Regions from separate parts of the Oceanobacillus sp. FSL W7-1304 genome, predicted to be linked through region 1. Evidence: riboswitches for the same ligand, from Rfam matches in the RefSeq annotation. Region 1 holds a riboswitch; the other holds the start of a gene.
The links. Region 1 has a riboswitch for thiamine pyrophosphate ahead of thiW (energy coupling factor transporter S component ThiW). Riboswitches for the same ligand answer to the same signal wherever they lie in the genome.

Region 1 (5,480 bases):
AAAAGCGGTTCCTACAAGCTAAATCGCTTTAACGGCTTTAGCAATATCTTCTGCCTGTGTAATCACGGAGATAAACGAGACACCATCAGCCCCAGCTTCAAGCACAGATTTAGCATTCTTTGTTTCAATCCCTCCAATTCCGACAATAGGAAGCATTGGGAATTGTGCGCGTAATGTCTGAATCCACTCCAACCCAACAGCCGCTTTCGCATCCGTTTTTGTTGTTGTGGAAAAAATTGGACCCGCACCAATGTAATCAACAAGATCTATCGGGCTTCTATCAACTTCATCCGTAGTTGATACAGAGAGTCCAATAATTTTATTTGGAAAAGCTTGACGTAATTCTTCTGCTGATCGGTCATCCTGACCAACATGTATACCGTCTGCATCAAGTAATTCCACAAGCTCGACATCATCATTCACAATAAATGGAATGTGATAGCTTCGGCAAATTGCTCGTAACTCTTTACCTAATTCCAATTTCGCATTACCGTTAAGTGATGAAGGACCTTTTTCTCGAAACTGAAATGCTGTTATTCCAGCCTTAGCTGCAGCTTCCAGTATATCTCCAGGATTACGGTCGCAATTTTGACTGCCCATAATAAAATACTTTCGTAAGGATGGCTTCATTGGAAATAACATGTTTTATTTTCCCTCCAGTTGTTCGGGTTCTAATGAAAGTGCGTCGATAAATGGAGCTATAAATGTTCCTGACCCGTTCACTGACGGACTTGCGGCTGCGTGGGAGGCGGCTAATCCGTAAAAATGAACAGCTGTGAGTACCTGTTCTTCAATTGGGTCATCCGTTGTTAAGCAGGCGGTTAGTATGGAACCTAGCAAGCAACCAGCACCTGTTACTTTAGCTAGAATTGGATGCCCAGTATGATTCTCCATGCAGGATTTTCCGGTGCAAATAATGTCTATTTTACCTGTAACAACAGCGGTCGTTTTGTATTCCAGTGCGACGCTGCGAGCGATATCTTCAACATTACCCTCACCAAGCGATTCCACGCCCTTTGTTTGCCAAGGGATATCGACCAGATGTGCTAATTCACCAGCATTTCCTTTAATAGCAGTAGGCTTTACCTCTTTTAAAATTTGTTTAACAGCAGTTGTACGAAATGTCGTTGCAGCAACACCTACTGGGTCAAGTACAACGGGAATTCCTTTTTCATTTGCCTTTTTACCAGCAAGAATCATTGCATCTAGATCCTTTGCTGTTAAGGTACCGATATTTATTAAAAGACCATCTGCAATAGAAGCCATATCCTTTGCTTCCTCTTCGGCTTTTGCCATTACAGGGGCGCCACCAAAGGCTAACAGTCCATTTGCGGTAAAATTCATGACAACCTGGTTTGTTAAATGATGAATGAGCGGTGTCTTTTCCCGTACACTTTTAATAATTGTTGGATTCATGTTTAGCACTTATCCTTTCGTATTGCCCAATGGTTTGTTGGACCACTCCCAGCTCCAAGGTCGAATGAATACTTAATTGCCGCCGTGACAAAATCCTTTCCATTCTTAACAGCGTTATACAAAGACAAACCTTTACTTAAATAAGCAGTGATTGCTGCAGCGTACGTACAACCAGTTCCATGTGTGTTTTTAGTATCAATTCGCTCTGCTGAGAAGCTGTGTATATTTAAGCCATCATAAAGGAAATCAATTGCTTCCCCTTCTCTGTGTCCGCCTTTGATTAAAGCAGCACCAACACCGAATTCCTTCACAAGCAGTTCTGCAGCTTGTTTCATATCATCTGTTGTTTCAATCGTTTCTCCAATAAGAAATTCAGCTTCTGGAATATTCGGTGTTACAAGTGTTGTCAGGGGTAAAAGCTGTTTGCGTAAATAATCACGTGCCTCTTCTTCGATTAAAGCATCTCCGCTCGTTGCAACCATAACAGGGTCCATGACATATGGAACTTGAAGTGCTGCTATTTTTTTCTGGATAACTTTCATCATCTCCTGATTGGCGATCATTCCAGTTTTCAGTGCGTGAATAGGCATATCAGAAATCACGGAATCTAATTGCTGTTCAATTATTTCAATCGGTACATGGTGAACGGCTTGAACACCTGTTGTATTTTGAGCCACAACCGAAGTAATTACGGACATCCCATAGCTTTGCAGCTCTTGAAATGTTTTTAAATCAGCGTGGATACCTGCACCGCCACTTGGATCTGTACCGGCAATTGTAAGTGCACATGCTACTTGTTTCATTGGTTATACACCATCCTTTCAGAAGATACCTCACATATAAGTGTCGTTCTTTCAAATCCTTTTATAAATCATGCAATTTAATTACGAATTAAACGTTTACTTGAAACCCTGGATACGATAAATAAGCCGATAATAGAACCAGTAATACTACTAACAAGAAATGGTGGGATAAAGGCGAATGCTCCGGCAGAACTTCCCATAAAAATGTAAGCAAATGGGACAGCGAAAAGTGCACCGAAAATCCCGCTTCCAACGCCTTCACCGATAGCGGCTAATGATTTCTTGCTGGATTTTTTATAAAGATAACCTGCTAAAAATGCGCCAACCATCGCACCGGGAAATGCTAATAATGTCCCTAGCCCGAGCATATTGCGAAGTAAGCTAATCATAAAAGCGATAACGACAGCTGGACCTGGTCCAAGCGTAACAGCTGCCATGACATTAATTGCATGCTGGACAGGATAGGCTCTAGCAATTCCAGCGGGAAACCATAATAGTTGAGCGGTGATTGTCCCAATTGCAATAAATACTGACATAGTAGTTAATAAACGTGTTCGATTCATCAAGTCCTCCATTTCTGGGGTATCACAAAAAGCAGTGATGTAAACCAGTACGCTTCTTTATAGCAATTGCTGCTTTCTGGATTTTGAAGTTTAGCTACGGACACGGAGCTAGAACTGGACGTAAAAAAGCTAGATCCATTAGGACCTAGCTTGATACGTGTGAAAAATAGTTTAGACATATGTCAGACTACTTCCCTCCGCTGGTATTAACCAGATCAGGTCCATAAGAGTCGGGAAATGATACACGCTTCCCTCTCAGCCCACGCTTTTTGGGCACCCCTAGTAGTTTAAATGCGATAGAATTGTAAATTCATCTCTAAGCTTAACAAATTTTTTAACTTTTGTCATTATTAACATGGAAAACATGGTATAACTAATGTAGTCTGCTAATTATATAGTAGAAGCGTTACGAAAAAAATGGTACATACTCTTGATTTAGCGGAACGTGATTGCACTTTTTATTGTGTAATGGGAGATAACAATGAATAAAAGGATACATATAAAAAAGTATTAAAGAAAGGCTGATAGAATGACAATTTTAACTATGAAAAACATAGAAAAACATGAAAAGGATACACAGCTATTTCCTGCTTTTAATTTAGAAATTGCTGAAGGGGAGATTACTGCCATTTATTCAACGCTAAATGTTCGAAGCACGCTTTTAAATATGATTCTCGGAAAAATCCCCATTGTAAATGGGGAAATCCGTGTAAAGGAAGTAACTATTGCAGAAAACAAGCGAGGATTTTTACATCAAGTTGGTATTTGCTTTTTTGAAGATGGGATGTATGAGAGATTAACGGTTTCTGAGTATTTTCGATTTTTTTATGACTTATATGAAGTTAAACAAACGTTTGAACGAGTTATCCATCTAACACAGCTGGAAGGAAAGAAAAACAAGAGAATTAGAGATTTAACATTTTCGGAAATGAAACGTGTACAATATGGACGTTTATTGATTCAGGATCCTTCTTTATTTGTTTTTGAGGAGCCTGATTTGAATGTAGACATGGAGACAAAACGTGTATTTATTAATATTACAAGAAAGATACAAGAAGAAGATAAAAGTATACTTGTTCTAACTGGGAATATGGAAAGTGCCGTCACGGTTGCTGATCGTGTTTATCGATTGGATGAAGATGGTTTACGAATTATTGAGACGGAAACAGAGGAAGATACAGAGGAAAGAGATACAGAATTAATTCCAGCAGAAGAAACAGATAATGAAAAAGACACAAAGCCAATTCAATTGAATAAAATTCCAACGAAAGTTAACGATAAAATTGTTTTATTTGACCCCCCTGAGATTGATTATATTGAAAGCAATGATGGTCAAGCAAATATTTACATAAAAGGGGAAGCATTTCCAAGCTCACTCACCTTAACGAATTTAGAAGAGCGCCTGCAGCATTTTGGATTTTTCAGATGTCACCGCTCGTATATTGTAAATTTACAAAAGGTTCGTGAAGTGATCACATGGACTCGAAATAGTTATAGTTTGATTTTGGATGACAAGGAAAAGTCGCAGGTTCCGCTGTCTAAAACAAAAATGGCGGAATTAAAAGATCTACTCGGCCTTAAATAAGCTCCGTTCATCGAAAAAGTAGAAATATCAAGACTTGCAACTCGGATAATTGAGCGTTAAAAATGCGCCATTCACCTTGAAAAATACTCTTTTCATAGGAAATATGCTGATTTCCCTTCGCTTTCCATTTATTCTAGAGTCACAAACAAACGAGATCTACGGGGAGGAAGAATTTTGGAAAACATTATTGAAGTGAAATCATTAGCAAAGATTTTTGGTAATAAAGCTGCATTGGAAGATGTAAGCTTTCAAGTAAAAAAAGGAGAGACATTTGGATTTTTAGGACCGAGTGGTTCTGGAAAAACGACAACTATAAAAATATTAACTGGACAATTGATGCAAACATCTGGAGATGCGACCGTATTTAATTTGCCTGTTGCTTCATTAAATAAGCCATCCTATCGAAAACGAATTGGTGTTATTACAGATAATAGTGGATTGTATCAGCGGTTATCAATTTATGACAATCTGAAATTGTATTGTGAGCTTTATAATGTGCCATCGAAACGAATTAGTGAAGTGTTAGAGATGGTTAATTTGACGGAGGATACGAAAAAGGTAGTTTCAAAGCTTTCAAAAGGAATGCTGCAGCGTGTCACGTTAGCAAGGGCCTTCCTGCATGAGCCGGAATTGTTGTTTTTAGATGAACCAACATCTGCTTTAGATCCAGTGAACTCAAAGCATATTCATGATGGACTCCGCAAATTGAATGAAAAAGGAACAACCATTTTCTTGACCACACATGATATGAGTGAAGCGGAAACACTGTGTAAACGCGTTGCATTTTTGCATAAAGGAAAAATACAGTTGCTCGATGAGCCGAAAGTTCTTCGCAGACAATTTTCGGATTCCTCTGTAACAGTTGAATTAAAAGATGGACGCGAATTAAGTTTACCAGGTGGTTCGAAAGGCGCGGATGAAATATATAAGTACCTATCAACCGATCAGATCGTTTCCATCCATTCAAATGAACCAACATTAGGAGATATTTTTGTAGAAGTAACAGGGAGGGAATTAGTATGACTTTTTCAATGAAACGTGTCATGGCAATTTTTCAAAAGGATATGAAGGATTTATATAAAAATATGTATGTATCGACAACAATTTTAATGC
Region 2 (5,480 bases), 1.8 Mb from region 1:
ACTTGAATTGGTAATGCAAGCTGCCAATCATGCAATTTTTCTATTGGCTGCGCCCATAGTTCCGCTGGTGCGAGATCTGCAACAAGTCTGCCTTTGTGGAGAACTAGAACCCTCGTTGCATAATCATGAATCAATTCCATATCATGTGTAACCATCGCAATTGTTGCTCCCGATTTATATCTTCCTTGTAATAGTCCCATCAACTGAGCATTGGAAGATGCATCTTGTCCGAAAGTTGGTTCATCCAGCAATAGAAATGGCTGATCATCAACAATCATTGTTGCTACACTCAAACGTCTCTTTTGTCCTTGGCTCAATGTATAGGGATGCTCATGTTGTAAGTGCAATAATCCACATGTTTCTAATACTGCCTGTACTTTCTCTTTAACTGTTGCTTCCGTTTCCATTTTTAAGCGAAGACTAAATGCAATTTCCTCATAAACCGTGTTTGCAATAAATTGATGCTCAGGATTCTGGAAAACATAGCCGATTTCTTCCCGTAACTGTGACTCCTTCCAACTTCCAATCTTTCTATCTTTTATAGAAACGCTTCCTTTTGTAGGCCGCTGAATACCTGCTAGAATTCTAGAAAAAGAAGTTTTCCCACTGCCATTTGCCCCAACAATTGCAATAAATTCACCATGGTAAAGCGTTAGCGATATATCGTGAATAATTGGTTGCTGTTCTACCTTCCATGATATATGAGAAGCTTTTACATAGGGTAAACCTGCTTCAGAGGGTATACTTGCTGTATTCACTCTTTTACTCTCGAATAATGAAAAAGGGTTTATCTCTCCTACGGTAAGTGGTAATTCCCGCTCTGTTTGCGGTCTGTTTTTCAAGAAATATTGCGTTACTTTCGGTAGCCAAATACCTTGTTCTTCCAACTCTTCTAGCCTGCACGCAATGGCATTTCTTAAATCACCATCATAAAATATCTCACCGTTTCGATTCAATAAAAGACAGCGATTTGTTAGCTCTGTCCAGCCATCCAGCTGGTGTTCAATAATAATAAGAGAGCAATTTGTTTTTTCTTGTATCGATTGGATGGTCTGAATCACATCCTTTGTTGCAATCGGGTCTAGATTAGCTGTTGGTTCATCTAAAATTAATAAAGAAGGCTCTAATGCAAGAATACATGCAAGTGCTAATCTTTGCTTTTGCCCTCCTGAAAGTGAGCTTATTGCAGACTTTTTAAACGCAAGCAACTGTACTAATTCTAGAACATGGTTAATTTTTTCTTCCATAAATTCATGCGGAATGCCGATATTCTCTAATCCAAAGGCAACTTCATCTTCAACAGTCAGCATACAAAATTGTGTCTCTGGATCCTGGAAAACAACTCCGACTTGCTGACTAATTTCGCCCGGACGATATGCTGTCACTGTTTTTCCATTAATGACAATTTCTCCATGTACTTCTCCATCTAATTCGCGAGGATATAGTCCGTTCAGACAATACGTTAATGTGCTTTTTCCGCAGCCACTAGGACCTAATAGCAATAAGCTTTCACCATGATTTAGACGAAAATTCAAATTGGACAGGGTGTCCCCCTGTGGATTCGATTCAAATTTTAAAGAGAATTGCTTTACTTCTACCATTAAACTCATGCCGCATTTTTCCTCCGATATTCTTTTCCTAAAGCAAAGCTTGATAACACACCTGTTTTAGCTAGTCCATCACTCAATGCCTTTCCTAATAATCCAGCAATCAATGCTCCGCTAATTAGTCGAATAATGAACATTGCTAGAACATAGCCTGTAGCTAAAGCAGCATAGCCACTCATGAAATAACCATAAATAAAACTGGTGACAGCTGATCCCATTCCCGCTGCCATTAATACCCAAGTCGAATAATTCTTCCATTTAGTTGCTGCAAATACAGCTTCCGCACCAATACCTTGAATCATTCCAGTAACAATGAGCATTGGCCCAACAGCATTTCCGATTAACACTTCGACCATAGCTGCTATCGTTTCAGATAAAAATGCGGCCCCAGGCTTCCGTATAATGTAGGCTGCAATAATCGAAACAATAAACCAAATACCAAAAATAAAGTCATAGCCAATTGGTCCAAAGAAACCAACTAAGACTGCTCCAACTGGCAAAAAAGCTAAATAGACGACTGCGAACACAACGGACAAGGCTGCTAATACAACTATTTCTTTAAAGCGCCAATTATTCATTTTGATTCGTTCCTGTATGGGATGGACTGTTCGCTGACATCGAAACGGTCATTACCGTATGACTTGAGCCGCCTTCAACGGTTGCTTTAAACACTTTTTCCAATCCATCAAATATTGCAATCGCTTCACCATCTAATCGTGTAGCATAATGGGCGTGACTAACATCTACGTATTGCTTCATTGCCTCAATTTGACTGTAAATTACATCCATATAATTACCGCCGCCCAATGGATACAAGGAAAATTTTGCTGCAACCCGCTGCTTTATATGTTTGACATGCTCTGCATTCAGCGGAATCTCATCTTCTGCCATATAAGCCTCCCCCATTGAATCCCCAGGACATCCTAATGAATACGTAGCTTCAAATGCAACATGTTTCCCACTTTTTGCTGCATGAGCAAATATCGCCTTTGTCACATCAAAAACATGTGTCAGCTTTCCTCTTACAGTTGTTGTTACATCATCTGTATCCATATGAACCTTCGATGTATCTGCCTCCTCTAAAGCATCTTTAATAATCTCGATAAACTGATCACTCATCGGATGAATTGAAAAACTAGCTCCTGCAATATCACTTTCCGTACAAGTTTGATGTACCATTGTAAATTCCTCCTTGTTATATATATTTCCAAACAAAAAAACTACATCCCTGGGGAATGCAGTCTACATGTATATATCGATATCAATAGAAAGATATACAGATTGACTACACTTCCCCACGCTAGTATTATCTAGTTCGGGTGCAAAGGGTCAGAACAATCCAGTTCTTCTCAGCCGCTTTCACAGCTCCCCTAGCGTAAAAATAATGATGAAGTTTTCTGTCTTCAAGATACCACAGGCTTGATTTATTGTAAAGCACTTATTATTTTTAAAATTTAGTAATTGAATACGTTACCCATTAGACTATATATCCTTTTACTAATATCTAGCCACTCCACATTTTAACTTTCTCCTAGCCTCTTTTCCCCAGCTTTTTACAGCCTCCATCGAAACACCTTCTTGTTCAGCAATTTCTTTAACAGACATGTTCTCGATAATAAAATAGGTTACCCATTTCCATTGATTTCCGGTAAGTTGTTTTTTCACATGTTCCCAAAAAATCTCATCAGTTATCGGCTTTTCAGCTATCATCATTGGATAGCAAATAACATGACTACGATAACAATTTCTATTATGGAGAAGTCTTTTCTGTTCAATATTCAAAAGTATCTGCTTTTCCTTCTCTCTATTTGTCTTACGTATTAAATCTATCAAACGGTTGCGAATTATATAGTTGAAGTATGTTGCGAATGGGCCTTTATCTGGTTGATGCTTCTCGTATGCATTCCACATCGCCACTAAACCCTCTTGAAAAAACTCCTGTTCGGTGTCTCTAATATTTAATCGATGGATATGATAGTGAATTCTTCGCTCATTTTGTTCAACAATCTCTTCAAATGTTACGTTGTTATTGGTCATTCAATCCCTCCTCGTCTAAAATACACATTGGCTTTTAGACTTTTTCGTTCGATTTACAACCCTGTTCACTTTGATGGTACAAAGATAAAACGATTAACGAATGCTAGTCCGTTATTTCTTCTTTTTCTAATCACCTTCATTATAGAACAAATGTTCCTATTAATAAAGTGTTTTCCTTTAAGTAATTAATAGAAATGTGGGAGAGTTATTATTGAAAACATGTGATTTACCTTGCGATTCTCATTGGAGCGCTCACTGACTGGATTTTTGCAGATTAACATGTCATGCCGGCTCTTTCCTTTTCGTAAAATTTCTTAACTCGATTGTTTTTGTTTCTAAGTATCCGCGCCTCGGCTGTTTCTTCTCATCATTTCATCCAAAACGACCGTGACTGCTTTCTTATCGATAGATTCTTTTTGCTCTTTCAACCAAATTAACCGACACACATGTCTGCTGGGAAGCTTTCCAGAGGAGGCTGAGACCGTATTCTCAAAATGCTTCCGCCCGCAGTATTTCGTGGGGGAGTTAGCTCATACCATGGAGCTTAGAACCAGGTTATTTTTATAATGACTAAAATATCTGCAAGTCGAAATTAAGCTATAAAAAAGAACCAGCTCATGATCAGAACTGGCCCTTTGATTAAAATACAATTGTTTTATTTTTATAGACAAGGATGCGGTCTTCGAGATGCCATTTTACTGCTCGAGCTAGTACACTTCGCTCAATCGATTGGCCAATTTTTTTCATATCATCTCCATTATCACGGTGATCGACTCTGCCAATATTCTGTTCGATAATTGGCCCCTCATCCAAATCATTCGTTACATAATGTGATGTCGCACCAATCATTTTCACTCCACGCTGATAAGCACGCTCATATGGTTTCGCCCCAATAAAAGCTGGTAAAAATGAATGATGGATATTAATAATACGGTTTTCATAATGCCCTACAAAATCTGGTGTCAGAATCTGCATATAACGTGCAAGCACAATTAAATCGACTTCATATTGTTCAAGCAATTGCTTCTGTTTTTCTTCCACCTGATGACGTATTTCCTTATTCGCTGGTATATAATAAAATGGAATGCCCAGCGATTCGACCATCTCACGAGCAGTCTCATGATTACTTATCACAAGTGCAATGTTTGCCATTAGATCGCCACTTTGCCATTCCCAAAGGAGCTCTAATAAGCAGTGCGGTTCATTCGAGACAAATATCGCCATGTTTTTAATATCACGAACATACATGATTTTCCATTCCATATTGAATTTCTCTGCAATTGGAAGAAACGTTGTCTCCAGTTTACCCATTTGCCCTTTTAAATCAGGACATTCGAACTCGATCCGAATAAAAAATTCCCCACCTTCAGGGTTCATCGTAAACTGATCAGATGCGACAATATTGGCATTGTGCTCATAAAGGAACTTTGAAACTGCCGCCACAATACCAGGTTGATCTGGACATTTAATTAAAAACCGAGCACGATTGTCATTTTGTTTTTGAAACGCTTGTATTTTACCTTCCGAATAACTGTTCATTCCTATTCCCCTCATTTTTCGAATATCATTTTACTTTAGGCAATTGATTGGAAACAGTCAAGTATTATCTATATTTTGCAATTCAACAAAGACATCCTACGCTTTTTAACGTAAATCTGCATCAAATACAATTTCTGCGTCTTTTCTCGCTGCCTCTAGCACTTCAACAACTGACTTTGTATAATCGAGCAACGCATAGCATTTTTCAAAATCCTTTGCAGCAAAAATTTGCTGCATCTCAGCTACCTCATAATAAAGGCGATTTTCATTTGTTTGTGTATTGAGCTTTATTTCGCG

Region 2: another riboswitch for thiamine pyrophosphate. It lies ahead of NYE61_RS19335 (YkoF family thiamine/hydroxymethylpyrimidine-binding protein); the one in region 1 lies ahead of thiW (energy coupling factor transporter S component ThiW).

The regions. Positions count from the first base shown of each region.
Region 1 covers NZ_CP150211.1:2,105,834-2,111,313, reverse strand. The annotation lists gene thiE (thiamine phosphate synthase) at 19-642, opposite strand; gene thiM (hydroxyethylthiazole kinase) at 646-1,416, opposite strand; gene thiD (bifunctional hydroxymethylpyrimidine kinase/phosphomethylpyrimidine kinase) at 1,419-2,219, opposite strand; gene thiW (energy coupling factor transporter S component ThiW) at 2,297-2,782, opposite strand; TPP riboswitch at 2,958-3,073, opposite strand; gene NYE61_RS10665 (LytTR family transcriptional regulator DNA-binding domain-containing protein) at 3,312-4,367, shown strand; gene NYE61_RS10660 (ABC transporter ATP-binding protein) at 4,542-5,390, shown strand; gene NYE61_RS10655 (ABC transporter permease) at 5,387-5,480, shown strand, end outside.
Region 2 covers NZ_CP150211.1:3,905,776-3,911,255, reverse strand. The annotation lists gene NYE61_RS19345 (ABC transporter ATP-binding protein) at 1-1,610, opposite strand, end outside; gene NYE61_RS19340 (ECF transporter S component) at 1,607-2,185, opposite strand; gene NYE61_RS19335 (YkoF family thiamine/hydroxymethylpyrimidine-binding protein) at 2,178-2,786, opposite strand; TPP riboswitch at 2,883-2,989, opposite strand; gene NYE61_RS19330 (sigma-70 family RNA polymerase sigma factor) at 3,105-3,644, opposite strand; gene purU (formyltetrahydrofolate deformylase) at 4,284-5,183, opposite strand; gene NYE61_RS19320 (Gfo/Idh/MocA family oxidoreductase) at 5,289-5,480, opposite strand, start outside.